2 linked regions of the Thiosulfativibrio zosterae genome follow. The protein of the gene in region 2 interacts with the protein of the main gene of each other region in a pairwise test. Links are inferred from orthologs where the notes say so. Each region holds a gene or a part of one and is shown on either strand. Other genes may lie near its edges.

Region 1 (6,862 bases), 1.3 Mb from region 2 along the record:
GTTCCATCTTAATTTGCAACACTTCAAAAGTACTTGAGGCCATAACGGCTTTAGACAAGGTTTGATTTTGCCAATAATTCCAACCTGCCCAAGCAATTGAAATAGCCAAAAGGCCTGACAATAACGAAGTGCCGTTTGCTTTCCACCAGTCTTTTAACGCTTGGACTTGTTCATCATCAGATTCATAACGACTCATTGCTTATTCCTTACACTTTATTTTTTATTTTTTGTTGATTTTAAATTTCTGAAAATTCTTGGGCCAAAGTTTCGACAAGGGCATCCCATGCAACCACTTTTTGCGCTTGATCAGTTCGCAAGGGTTTAACAACAATAGTTTGTTGCGTCACTTCATCATCACCTAACACCAGTGCAAACGAGGCGCCTGATTTATCGGCCTTTTTAAACTGACTCTTAAAACTCCCGCCCCCGCAATTCATTTGAATGCGTAATTCCGGAAAGGCATCTCGCAGACTTTCTGCCAAAACCATACCCGGTCTTTGAACCTGTTCACCCACTAACACCATATAAATGTCTTGGGCACTGGTTTCAGGAACAACACCTTGATCAATCAGTAAAGCCATCAAGCGCTCTATACCCATTGCAAACCCAACGGCTGGGGTTGGCTTGCCGCCAATTTGCTCAACCAAACCATCGTAGCGCCCACCCGCACAGACCGTTCCTTGTGCGCCGAGTTCCGTGGTAACCCATTCAAAAACCGTACGATTATAGTAGTCTAAACCCCTAACCAAGTTAGGGTTCACGACATAATCAATACCTAAATCTTCTAAATGATTCTTTAAATGCTCAAAGTGCTCAATAGACTCTGCATCTAAATGCTCAAGCAACTTTGGCGCATTGGCCACCAGCGTTTTTAAGTCTGGATTTTTAGTGTCCAAAATTCTTAAAGGGTTTGTCGTTAAACGACGCAAGCTGTCTTCGTCCAACTCTGCACGGTGAGCCTCAAAGTAAGCAACCAGAATATCTCGGTAAGCGGCACGCGACTCTTGAGAGCCCAGTGAATTAATTTGCAACTCAAGATTTTCTAAGCCTAATTTTTCCCAAAGGCGTGCAGACAAAGCAATCAACTCGGCATCCGCATCCACCGAAGCCAGCCCAAAAACTTCAACACCAAACTGGTTAAACTGGCGATAACGCCCTTTTTGAGGTCTTTCGTAACGGAACATCGGCCCCATATAAAACAGCTTTTGGATCTGGTTATGAGCCAAGCCGTTTTCAATCACGGCTCGAACACACCCTGCGGTTCCTTCTGGGCGCAGCGTCAAGCTGTCATTATTACGATCATTAAAAGTGTACATCTCTTTTTCGACAATATCGGTGACTTCCCCAATACTGCGACAAAATAATTCTGTTTTTTCGACAATCGGCAAACGAATAGATTGAAAACCATACTGCTGTAAAACGGCCTGTGCCGTTTCGGTTACAAAATCAAATGCGATTGCTTGTTGACCATGAATATCATTCATGCCGCGAATGGCTGATATTTGTGCCACCTGACTTCCTTTATGATAATTTTATCGCTCAGCTGAGCGTTTAACGCCTACCGTTTATCAGAAACTAAATCCCTGACAAAAGGCTGTAAATAATTAAAACCGCTATCACACCTATTAGCAGACTCAATAGGATTTTGGTGTTAGTCAACTTCATCAATTGAGAAGGCTGTTGACCAATGGTTTTTAAGCTGGATTCCAACTCGGGTTGACCTTGCAAATCAGCCTCATAAGGCTGCAGAGAAACCTCTAAGAGTTCTGCATAATTTCTTAAGTAGCCTCTTTGAAACGGTGTTAGCACGGTTAAATTCAGCGGCTCATTTTCAAACGCGGCTAAATGACGCTCTGCCACCTTTAGGGTTTCAGACACCTGAACCAATGAAAGCTTTTTTTGTAAGCGCGCTTTTTTTAAAGCCTCACTTAACCCACTAGACTCGATGCTTTCTGAAGATTCAATGCGTTCTGTCATAGTGTTTTTTTCCTTTTTTGGTGAAACAATCAGCTTAAAGCTTTTCTGCGGTTCTTTTGGTTCTGTCTTTGACCTTGCCAGCCAACTGTCCACAAGCGGCATCAATGTCATCGCCGCGGGTTTTTCTGACGGTACAATTTAACCCTGCCTGCATCAAAACATCTTGAAAGCGGTGAATGGCATTATTAGATGAACGCTGATATTGCGTGTTTGGAAAAGGATTAAACGGAATCAAATTCACTTTACAGGGCAAATCACCTAACAAAGCCACTAACTCATGCGCATGCTCTAAGCGATCATTAACCTGATCTAACATGACATATTCAACGGTCACGTGCTTTTTGCTATGGCCATCAGCAACATAATCATGCAAAGCGGGCATTAATTGCTCTAATGGATACTTCTGATTAATTGGGACCAAAATATCGCGCAGTGCATTATTGGGTGCATGTAATGAGATGGCCAAACTGACATCTAACTCTTCTTTAATCATGCCAATCGCAGGTACAACCCCTGAGGTACTGATGGTGACACGGCGTTTGGACAAACCATAAGCATTGTCATCCATCAAGATTCTGGCGCTTGGAAATGTATGGGTAACATTCAAAAGAGGTTCACCCATGCCCATAAAGACCACATTTGAAATAATGCGCTCTTCTTTGGGCTTACAACCTAAGGCTTTGTTTGCGACCCACATTTGCGCGATGATTTCCCAGTTTTCTAGGTTGCGGTTAAACCCCTGCTGACCCGTTGAGCAAAAAGTACACTCCAGAGCACAACCAACTTGAGAAGAAATACACAAAGTACCACGAGATTTTTCGGGGATAAAAACCGCTTCGACACAATTATGATTATCAACTTCTAGTAACCACTTTATCGTGCCATCTGCGGAACGCTGCTCTTCAATCAACTTTGGGGTGCGTATCACAGCTTTTTGCTGAAGTTTTTCTCTAAGCGCCTTACTTAAATTGCTCATTTCCTCAAAATCGCTCACGCCAAACTGATGAATCCACTTCATGACTTGGGTGGCACGAAAAGGTTTCTCTCCAATTTTGGTGAAAAACGCTTCCAAGGCTTGTCTATCCATACCGAGCAGGTCGACTTTATTTTCAAAAGTGACCGAACCTAGTGAAACTTCAGCAATACTCAACGCACAACAACCTTATCTTAAACACAATTCAGTTTGACTGAAAAAATAGCTGATTTCACGCGCCGCACTGGCTGGAGAATCTGAACCATGCACCGAATTCTCACGCATATTCAGCGCAAAATCTTTACGAATGGTTCCCATATCGGCTTTCTCTGGATTGGTTGCACCCATGATTTGACGATTTAAAGCGATAGCATTTTCTCCGGCCAAAACCTGAACCACTATCGGACCCGAAATCATATAAGCCACCAAAGGCTCGTAAAAATCTCTGCCTTTATGCTCAGCATAAAAACCTTCGGCTTGCGCTTGAGTTAATTGCAACATTTTGGAGGCAACCACTTTAAGACCTTGGGCTTCAAATCTACTGATAATTTGACCTGTCAAATTACGGCTAACCGCATCTGGCTTAATTATAGAAAAGGTGGTTTCTAACACGAGAACTCCCAAGAATTTTAAAAAACGCTATTTTAACAAGCTAACCAATAAATTGCAGAAAAACCACTCAAGTAAAATCTCAACGGCTAAAAACAAAAAAGCCCTGACTCTAGCAGGGCTCTTTTACCGGCAACAAGGTGTGTCAATTAAACCGTAAAGGATTCACCACAGCCGCAGCTGTCTTTGACATTGGGGTTATTAAATTCAAACCCTTCATTCAACAAACTCTCTTTGACATAATCGAGTTCCATACCATTCACATTAGTTAAGCTTTTTTTGTCAACCACCACCTTGACACCGAAGCTCTCAAACACTTCATCATCTTCAGTGACTTCATCCGCGTAATCCACAACATAAGAGAAACCCGCACAACCACTGACTTTGGTACTCAATTTTAACCCTAAACCATGCCCTCTTTTGCTGAGCATGGTGCGAACGCGTTGCGCCGCAGATTCTGTTAAGGTAACCGACATATTACTTCCTAGTTTTATTTAACTTTTTCAATTTTAAATTAAGCATATTCCAAAATGGAAGTCTTAGGCAAACTTTATTTCTTTAACTTTAGAACGCTTATCTATCAATTGCTGTAGAGAAATATGCTCTAAAAAGCCATCAATCATGTCGCTTAAATCCGACCATAGCTCATGAGATAAACACTCCACACCACCTTGACAGTTTTGCTTACCTTTACATTTTCGAGAATCCATATTCTCGTTCATGGCCGTGATAATTTGGCTGACACTGATTTGTGAAGCGTCACGACTTAAGCGATAACCGCCCCCAGGGCCGCGCGCGCTCAGCACTAAATCAGACTTTTTAAGCTTGGCAAAAATTTGCTCTAAGTAAGACAATGAAATATCCTGGCGCTCCGAAATCATGGAAAGCGTAATCGGACCAGAGGCTTGGTTTAACGCAATATCCAACATGGCAGTCACTGCATAACGCCCTTTAGAGGTGAGCTTCATAAAAACATCCTTAAATTCCTAGGTTTTGAGTCAGGATTATACAATAACCCAGCAAATCACTCAAGATTTATCCGCCTAGGAATATGTTTTTAATCCTTACTATGAAGATGCGCCGCTTGCTTAGGATCTTCTGGCTCCAGAACCGCTTCTTGCAAACTTGGCATCTCCATATCAACCGCATGCCCACCCAATCGCTTAACTTCTTTATTCAAGGCATCCAACTTTTCGTCTTGCACCTGAATATGATCTAGCAAACTGTAAATCGCTTTTTCAATCGGATCTTCCATATCAGGACTGATACCATAGGCATCAAACCCCATTTTTTCCGCCATTTTTTGGCGACGCTTTTCTTTTTCAGTGCGTTCTCTATCGACCACACGCCCCGGAATCCCAACCACGGTATGCCCTTCAGAGATGGACTTTAAAACCACCGCATTAGAACCCACCCGGACATTATCCCCAATCTCAATCGGCCCCAGTACTTTAGCCCCAGCGCCCACCACAACCCCATTACCCAGTGTGGGGTGACGCTTACCTTCCTTCCAACTGGTTCCACCTAAGGTTACGCCGTGATATAAAGTGCAGTCGTCACCAATCTCTGCCGTCTCACCAATCACCACGCCCATGCCATGGTCAATAAAAAAACGATTGCCAATTTTGGCGGCTGGATGAATTTCTATGCCCGTAAACCAGCGCGCAAACCCTGACAGCCAGCGGGCTAACCACTTCCAGTTTTTATGCCACAAAAAATGCGTCATGCGATAAAACAACATAGCGTGCAAACCCGGATAAGTGGTCAACACTTCAAATTTATTTCGCGCCGCAGGGTCTCGCTCAAAAACGCAATTAATATCCGACTTAATTCTTTCAAACATCTTTGGATTCCAATAAAGATTTTAATTTTTGGGCTTGGCGCTGCGCTGCCGTTAAAATGCCCCGCAAAATATCCAATTCCCGCACATCCAGTTGTGCGCGATTAAATAAACGGCGCATACGGCGCATAAAACGGGTGTTTTTAGCGGTTTCTAAAAAGGCTATATCAATTAACCCTTGCTGCAAATGCTGGTAAAACCCTTCCAGTTGCTCTGCCGTGGCCAAATCATGCTTATAGCCCTTTAATTCCGCTTCATTTTTAAGATTAGCCGCCATTAAAAACTCATAAGCAAATACCTGTACCGCCGCGGCAATATTCAGTGAAGAATAATGCGGATTCGAAGGAATGTGTGCCAAATAATGACATTTATCCATTTCTAAGTTACTTAATCCCGAATCTTCTCGGCCAAACAAAATGGCAATTTGCCCATCTTGTGCATCGGTAATTTGCATCGCCATTGCCGCCGTTTCGCGAACATCCATTTGTGGCCAAGACACTTTGCGCAAACGCGCACTCGCACCCACCACCACCTGACAGCCGGCAACCGCCTCTTCTAAGGTTGCAAAAACTTGAGCGCTATTAAGCACATCTGCCGCACTCGATGCCCTTGCTGAGGCTACTTGACTGGGATATTCTTTGGGATTAACCAACACTAATTGACTCAAACCCATATTTTTCATGGCACGCGCCACCGCACCAATATTGCCTGGGTGAGAGGTTTCTATCAGCACAATTTTTATTTTTGCTAAATTAGGATGCGTTGTGTAATCTTCAGTCATGCTTTTCCGCTATAATTATAGAAATGTACAATTCGTAATCTTTAACATTTTAACAGAGAACCCAAAACCCTATGCATCCCATTTTAAATGTCGCCGTTATGGCCGCCAAAGACGCGGGTGAGTTTATCGCCAACCAACTACAAAACCTTGACCAACTCACCATTGAGAAAAAAGGTCGCAGTGATTATGTCAGCGAAGTCGATAAACACGCCGAACGCATTATTATGGACACCATTAAAAAGTTCTACCCCAAGCACAATATCTTGGCAGAAGAATCTGGTGCACAGCAAAACAACTCTGATTTTGAATGGATTATCGACCCTCTAGATGGTACGACCAACTTTTTGCATGGCTTCCCACACTTTTCAGTGTCGATTGCGGTCCGTGAAAAAGGCAAGTTAATGCACGGCGTGGTTTACGACCCGATTCGTGACGAACTATTCAGTGCCAGCCGCGGCGCCGGTGCCCGCATGAATAACTACCGCATTCGTGTTAGCGATCAAAAAAACCTAGAAGATTCCTTATTGGCCACCGGTTTTCCTTATTATCAATTTGATTATATGGATGCCTATATTGAAACTTTTAAAGCCTTTATGACATCAACTGCGGGTTTACGCCGTCCAGGTTCTGCAGCACTCGACATGGCTTATGTGGCCTGTGGTCGTGTTGATGGTTACTGGGA
Region 2 (7,049 bases):
AACCGCTTTTTTTACCAATAACATAGAATTAAGTACCTATCGAGCCTATGCGGTCATGGATTTATTACGCATTTACACCGGCTTGCCTAAGCACTTTTTTGCGATTGCGGGTTATGGCAGTTTTTATCCCTTGGTGGAAGATACAACGGATGCGCTGAATCGCCGTGTTGAAATCTATTTGGTGCCACAGGTTTTGGCGAAGCGAAGTGCGTCATGAGCCAATCTACCGATAGAGCCAAGTCAGTCTGGTTGCTTACTTTTGGGGATGTAGTGACGCTTTTAATCACCTTTTTTATTTTGATGATTGTTCTGAACAAAGGCGAGATTTCTAGGGTTCAAAAGTTTACAGATTTGCAATTGGATGGTTCTTATGCGCAGTTGCTCAAAGAAACCAGCGAGGAAAGTTTTTTAAAGGTAGAGCGAAACTCTAATGGTATTTTAATCTTAATTGCAGATGATCAAGCCTTTGAAAAAGGCGGGTTAACGCCTTCAGTGCAGTTACAAAATCAATTGAAGCAATTGGGTAAGGCACTGAGTGATTTAAGTATTTTTAAATTAGATTTGGGTATTTTGCCCAGAGAAGTCCGCAAGCATGTATCCCAAGAAAATTTGCAGTGGCGCGCGGAAGTCAACATTGCAGGACACACCGACAATGATCCGATTAATCCTTTTTCTGGCTTAAGAAACAATTGGTTTTTAAGTACTTTGCGTGCAGAGCAGGTGATGCGACTATTGTATGAATCCAGTACTTTGGATAAAGAATTGTTTGGGGTGGCGGGTTATGGCGAATATCGTCCATTGGTAGACAATGATTCGCCAGAAGGCAAGGCCAAAAATCGCCGTATTGAGATTTTAATTACGGCGACTTTCGAAAAGACTCGCTAGCCTAATTTAAGCTGCTTGAGCAAGTAGGGCTTTTACTTTAAAGCGTGACACTTCGCCTAATAACTTGACTGACTGGTCTTTAAGGTTGTTAGAGTTATCAGTGGTTTCTGTCACTAAGATGCTGTTTTGTTGGATGCCATCGTCTAGTTCATTAATGGCATTATTGAGTTCTCTAATACCAGATGCCTGTTCGGATGTGCTGGTAGAAATTTCGGTCATGATTTCATTCACCGTGTGAATACTTTGGTTAATGCGTTCAAATGCCTCATTCGTGTTATTGAGTTGCAATGCGCCTTGATTCACTTGATGAACGACTTGGTCTATTAAATGACGAATATCCTGTGCCGCATCGGATGATTTGCTGGCAAGATTACGCACTTCTCCCGCCACTACGGCAAAGCCTCTGCCATGTTCACCGGCTCTGGCCGCTTCAACAGCAGCATTCAATGCCAATAAGTTGGTTTGAAAGGCAATGCTATCAATGAGTCCAACAATGTCACTGATGCGCACACTGGAAGATTGAATTTTATCCATAGAGGCAACCGATAGATTCATCACTTCTCTGCCTTGAAGCGTTAAAGAAAGTGCCTCTTGGGTTAAGTGATTTGCTTTGAGTGCATGGTCTGCCGCTTGCTCTACGCTACTGGTCATTTGCTCAATGGCACTGGCAGTTGATTCAATCGAGGCGGCTTGATTTTGAGTGCGATGTGCTAGGGCAAGATTACCCTCTGAGATAAATTCAATACCGCTGGACACCAAATTTGCGGTTTCTAACACGGTTTGCATTGCATGATTGAGTTGCTCGGTGCTGTGGTTTAAGTTGTTGCGTAAGGTTGCCATTTCGCCTTTACAGGCCGTTTGAATTTGATAGGTTAAATTCCCTTTGGCAAGATTGCCTATCGCACCATTCAAGGCATCGATACCCACACATAAAGCGTCTAAAGCATGGTTAATATAGTCTTTTAAATCTGCCAATTGTCCATTTGCTTTGGCATCGATACGGTGACGATAGTCAGCGACAGAAACTTGTTTCATGACTTGGTTAGTTTGCACAATAATCGTTTCAATTGAGGACATAGCAAAATCAATTTTATGTTTAATGTCGCCTTTTACCTCTGGGTTTAAGCGCGCAGAAAAATCGCCCGCAGCAATGGCATTGGCGATATCCTCTAAAGAGTGCATGGTGGTAGCAACGCTCTGAATAGAAGCATTAACATTATTTTTAAGGGTTAATAAATCACCACCGACCTGAACATTGATGGTCTGGTCAAACTCTCCCTTGGCCACCTTTTCTAATCCTGCATTGGTTTGGTCAAATATCGATTTTAAGTTTTGAGTGAGTTGATTGAAATTAGCAATGGCCTGACCAACTTCATCTTGATAGCGTATGGGCAGGCTTCTTGAAAAATCATTAGAAGTGGATACTTCGGTAATGCCTTTTTGTAAGCATTTTAAGGGGCGTACAATTTTTCCGATTAAGGTAGCGTACATCAGTGCAAAGAAAGCACCCACCGCCATTAACACTGCCACGATGAATATTAAGGTCAGTTGTTTAATCTGAGCCAAATAGCCAGTCATTTCTTGTAGCTTAAGGTCTTGCTGTAACTGATTTTGTGCCAGGTAGTTTTGCCAGAAAACTTCTATCGATTCGACTTGAGAATGAATAATGAGAAAGGCGCTGGTAAAAAAGATACCTGCCATAATCATCATCGATAACAAAAGTATGCTGAGCGTTTTAATGGAGGCTTTACTCCACAATCCATGCTTTTCAGTGTTCATAGTGGTCGCTCCTAATCAGGATGTTACTTGTTTTAAAGTGAGGAAAACTAATAGTTCTTTTTATTTAAATTTCAACTAAAAATTCTTTAGATAGTCTTTTAGTGCTTATAATACCGAAAAACTACGCAGATGTGATTGTGTTTTTTTATCTATAAATGAAGTTAATTTATAGCTGAAAAAGCGTAGAGATTTATGGGATTTGCCAATGGATAGGTTGTAACCCATGGCTTGTCAGATATTGATTGGTTTTTGAGAAAGGCTTGCTGCCAAAGAACCCTCTGTAGGCGGATAAGGGAGAAGGATGAACACTTTCAATCACATAGTGGCGTTGGCGGTCAATAATCGCGCCTTTTTTTTGTGCATAACTCCCCCAAAGGATAAACACTAAATGATCTTTGTGGTTATTTAACTGTCGAATGATGGCATCGGTAAATGTTTCCCAACCGTGATTTTGGTGGGCATTGGCTTTACCGGCTTCAACCGTGAGTACAGCATTGAGTAATAAAACCCCTTGTTCTGCCCAGGATTGTAAATATCCTGAATGTTGATTGTTAACTCCGCAATCGTCTAGCAGTTCTTTATTAATATTCAGTAATGATTTTGGAAGAGGTTTTACATCAGGTAACACTGAAAAGCACAAACCATGCGCATGCCCTGGGGTTGGGTAAGGGTCTTGTCCAATAATCACAACTTTGACGGCTTCAAAAGGGGTCGAGTTGAGGGCTTTAAACCAAAGCGAGCTGTGAGGTAATATCAGCTTTTTTTGGGCTTTTTCACTTTGTAAAAAACCTTTCAATTGCTGCATATAGGGCTGATTAAACTCATCCCCAATTTGCGCCAACCAACTTTCACTCAGTTGTATGTTATTTTCTGTCATAGACTCAATTAAGGGGCTAAGCGTGAAATTAACCAGTGTTCAGCATGGCCCGAGGCCAGGTTATTTTTAGCGGCTTTTTGATACACAAAACGGTCATCCATTTGATGGGCGCGTCTTTGCAAAAACTCAAACAGGTGTGGCTTTAAACAGTAGCCTCCCCAGGTGTCAGGGCAATGCAGCTTTGACCCTTGTTGTTCGGCTTGAGTCAGCAGAAAGTTTAGTTCAATGGTTTTGCGTCCAGGCACAGGTTCGCTTTGATGGCTTGAGAGCAATGCGAGTTGGGTTTCAAATGGCTGAGAAGTGAAAAAAGATTGTGATTCTTCTGGTGAAATTTTTTCAACAATCCCTTCAATGCGAACTTGGCGCTTGAGTTGCGGCCAATAAAATAATATTGATGCTTTGGGGTTGTGAACTAAATCTTGTGCTTTGGGGCTGTTGTAATGGGTGAAAAAAACAAAACCCTTGTCGTCCAGTGTTTTTAAATTCAACATTCGATTATGCGGTTGCCCTTGAGCATCTGTGGTCGCTAAACACATAGCGGTGGGTTCAAAAACGCCTTCATGCCAAGCCTTATCCATCCATTTTTTGAATTGATTAAAGGGGTCTAAATGAAGATCTTCGTGATTAAGAACCCTTTCGAGGGGGTCTGAGGGAACTGACTGCAAGTCTATGTTTGGCATTATCCAGGCTCTCTGCTACTATATCGAACAATATTATTCTACAGGAGTTTTGCTGGTGAGTGACACTTATAACGCCTCGGAAATTGAAGTTTTAACCGGGCTTGACCCAGTGCGTAAACGCCCTGGGATGTACACAGACACTACGCGCCCCAATCATTTGGCTCAAGAAGTCATTGATAACAGTGTGGATGAAGCCCTTGCTGGTCATGCGAATGAGATTACCGTTACCCATTTTGCGGATGGCTCCATGCAGGTGGAAGACAATGGCCGGGGTATGCCTGTAGATATTCATCCCGAACAGGGTATTCCCGGTGTTGAGGTCATTTTGACCAAGTTACATGCCGGCGGAAAGTTTTCTAATAAAGCCTATCAATTCTCAGGCGGTCTGCACGGGGTTGGGGTTTCGGTGGTCAATGCTTTGTCTAAACGCATTGAAATTCAAATCAAGCGGGAAGGTGCAATCCATCAAATTGCCTTTGAAAACGGTGAAGTGGTCGAACCTTTAGAAATCATTGGTAAAGTTGGCAAAAAAAATACCGGCACTAAACTGCGTTTTTGGCCAGACCCTAAGTTTTTCGACTCTCCCAAATACGCCCTCAAACGCCTGACTCATTTATTGCGTGCCAAAGCTGTTTTGAGCCCCGGTTTAAAAGTCACTTTTATTGACGAAGTGTCGAATGAAACCGAAGTTTGGCAATATGATGACGGCTTGCGTGATTATTTAAATCAAGCACTCGATGGCATCGAGCGCGTGCCTTTAGAAGGTTTTGTGGGTGAGGCTGCTGGCGAAAATGAAGCGGTTGCTTGGGCAATTACTTGGCTGGCAGAACCCGCAGAAACTGTGCTAGAGAGTTATGTCAACTTAATCCCAACCCCACAAGGCGGCACGCATGTTAATGGCTTGCGTTCTGGGGCGACAGATGCGATTCGTGAGTTTTGTGAGTTTCAAAATTTATTGCCGCGAGGGGTAAAGCTGACGCCTGAAGATGTTTGGCAAAATGTTGCTTTTGTGTTGTCCGCTAAAATGCGCGACCCCCAATTTGCAGGGCAAATTAAAGAACGCTTGTCATCGCGCGAATGTGTGCCTTTTATTTCGGGGGTGGTGAAAGACGCGCTGAGTTTATGGCTGAATCAAAATACCGAAGTGGCTACCAAAATTGCTGAAATTGTGATCGAAAATGCCAATAGCCGCAATAAAAAAGCCAAAAAGGTCACGCGTAAAAAAATTACATCAGGCCCTGCATTACCCGGCAAATTGGCAGATTGTACGGAATCGAATCTCGCCTTAACCGAACTGTTTTTGGTAGAGGGAGATTCAGCGGGTGGTTCGGCTAAACAGGCCAGAGATAAGCGTTTTCAGGCGATTATGCCGTTACGCGGTAAAATTTTAAATACCTGGGAAGTCGATGTGACTGAAGTCTTAGCCTCTTCTGAAATTCACGATATCAGCGTGGCGATTGGGGTTGACCCGGGCTCAGAAGACATCAGCGGTTTGCGTTATGGCAAGATTTGTATTTTGGCAGATGCTGACTCGGATGGTGCGCATATTGCCACCTTAATTTGCGCGCTGTTTGTTAGGCATTTCCCAGCTTTGGTAGAGCAGGGGCATATTTATGTTGCCATGCCACCTCTATATCGTATCGATGTGGGCAAACGCGTGTTTTATGCCTTAGATGAAGCTGAGCGCCAAGGGATTTTAGATCGCATTGTGGCTGAAAAACTTCCTGGAAAAGTGCAGGCCACACGCTTCAAAGGTTTGGGTGAGATGAACCCCTTGCAATTGCGCGAAACCACCATGATGCCAGAAACCCGTCGTTTAATTCAGCTGTCATTACACAAAGAAACCAGTGAATTGGTCATGGATATGTTGTTGGCCAAAAAGCGTTCTGGGGATCGTAAAATGTGGTTAGAAGAAAAAGGCGATTTGGCGGAGGTGTAGGTTTAATTTATTCGCCAGCGGGTTTGAAATGATGCAAGCCTTGTTTGTGGAGTCGTTTTTTGTATTCTATAAAGTCCTCAAGAATGCGTTTTTCACGCGGCGTGAGGATTTCAAAATCAATGCCCAAGTAATATCCGTTTGAGATATTGTGGATGTGTGTCACTAACCCATAGAGTGATAAGTTTTGAAAATATTCTAGGGCTGGGATTTCAAAAGCCACTTGTAGGCGAGTGCCTAATTTGGCTTTCACAGGGCTTTCCACGCCAACGCCTTCAATTGAAAGCTCTTTTAATTGGCCATCAACCGTGACGGTTTCCCCGATGAGTTTCGCCTTGCGATCCATCGGGTAGCTAACAGCTTTGGTCATGCGTTTATTAATCTCTCATGCTGTGATGATTGCTGATAAATTCACGAATTGCAGACTCGTAAGAAGGGTTGATGGTGTCAAAGACTATCCCCACCAAATATTGCTGTCTAACCTTGTTGCTGTGCACCACTTTGCCAGATATTTCGAATGGCGAGTGAATGGCATGGGTGGGGAGCGTGAATTTTAGTTTTACATTTTCACCTTCAAGCACTGGGGCATTGGCAATCACCCCAGAACCTTGGGCAGAAATATCAATCATTTTGCCGGTGTCTTCATGTTGATGATGCAAAATAATGGTGGGTTGCGAGGTAGATACGCGTTCGTATTGTCTTTGATTGTTTGGCATGTAAGTCAGTCTCTTGAAATTGAAAAGCCGATCCATTCTTGTGAATCAATTATAAGCATTTATGATGCCTAATGTCATGCGTAATGTCTGAGGATGCGTTTTATTTGGATTAGAAACTCAAATAGTTTAGTTACTCGAAATTCACTGTTAAAATGAAACTCTTACCTTTAAGTCAA

Evidence for each region.
Region 1: the proteins of ung (region 2) and ndk interact in binary tests that used the Escherichia coli proteins (3 or more experiments, as listed by UniProt). The link is inferred for Thiosulfativibrio zosterae from one-to-one orthologs.

The regions. Positions count from the first base shown.
Region 1 is NZ_AP021888.1:855,829-862,690, reverse strand. Bases 1,852-4,561 are described here. They hold ndk (nucleoside-diphosphate kinase), read right to left. Parts: upstream 3,563-4,561; coding sequence 3,140-3,562; downstream 1,852-3,139. Other genes in these bases: THMIRH_RS03660 (Rrf2 family transcriptional regulator), read right to left, coding at 4,099-4,527; THMIRH_RS03665 (HesB/IscA family protein), read right to left, coding at 3,709-4,035; rlmN (dual-specificity RNA methyltransferase RlmN), read right to left, coding at 2,012-3,127; THMIRH_RS03680 (helix-turn-helix domain-containing protein), read right to left, coding at 1,852-1,977. Also shown: THMIRH_RS03690 (YfgM family protein), read right to left, coding at 1-196; hisS (histidine--tRNA ligase), read right to left, coding at 237-1,484; more of THMIRH_RS03680, read right to left, coding at 1,576-1,851; cysE (serine O-acetyltransferase), read right to left, coding at 4,617-5,402; THMIRH_RS03650 (RNA methyltransferase), read right to left, coding at 5,395-6,180; THMIRH_RS03645 (inositol monophosphatase family protein), read left to right, coding at 6,252-6,862. UniProt on the Escherichia coli protein: Major role in the synthesis of nucleoside triphosphates other than ATP. The ATP gamma phosphate is transferred to the NDP beta phosphate via a ping-pong mechanism, using a phosphorylated active-site intermediate.
Region 2 is NZ_AP021888.1:2,172,894-2,179,942, reverse strand. What follows is about bases 1,699-4,595. They hold ung (uracil-DNA glycosylase), read right to left. Parts: upstream 3,542-4,595; coding sequence 2,855-3,541; downstream 1,699-2,854. Other genes in these bases: parE (DNA topoisomerase IV subunit B), read left to right, coding at 4,277-4,595; pdxH (pyridoxamine 5'-phosphate oxidase), read right to left, coding at 3,550-4,221; THMIRH_RS10085 (methyl-accepting chemotaxis protein), read right to left, coding at 1,699-2,664. Also shown: THMIRH_RS10095 (OmpA/MotB family protein), read left to right, coding at 1-217; THMIRH_RS10090 (OmpA/MotB family protein), read left to right, coding at 214-885; more of THMIRH_RS10085, read right to left, coding at 892-1,698; more of parE, read left to right, coding at 4,596-6,160; THMIRH_RS10065 (PilZ domain-containing protein), read right to left, coding at 6,168-6,527; THMIRH_RS10060 (PilZ domain-containing protein), read right to left, coding at 6,535-6,873. UniProt on the Escherichia coli protein: Excises uracil residues from the DNA which can arise as a result of misincorporation of dUMP residues by DNA polymerase or due to deamination of cytosine.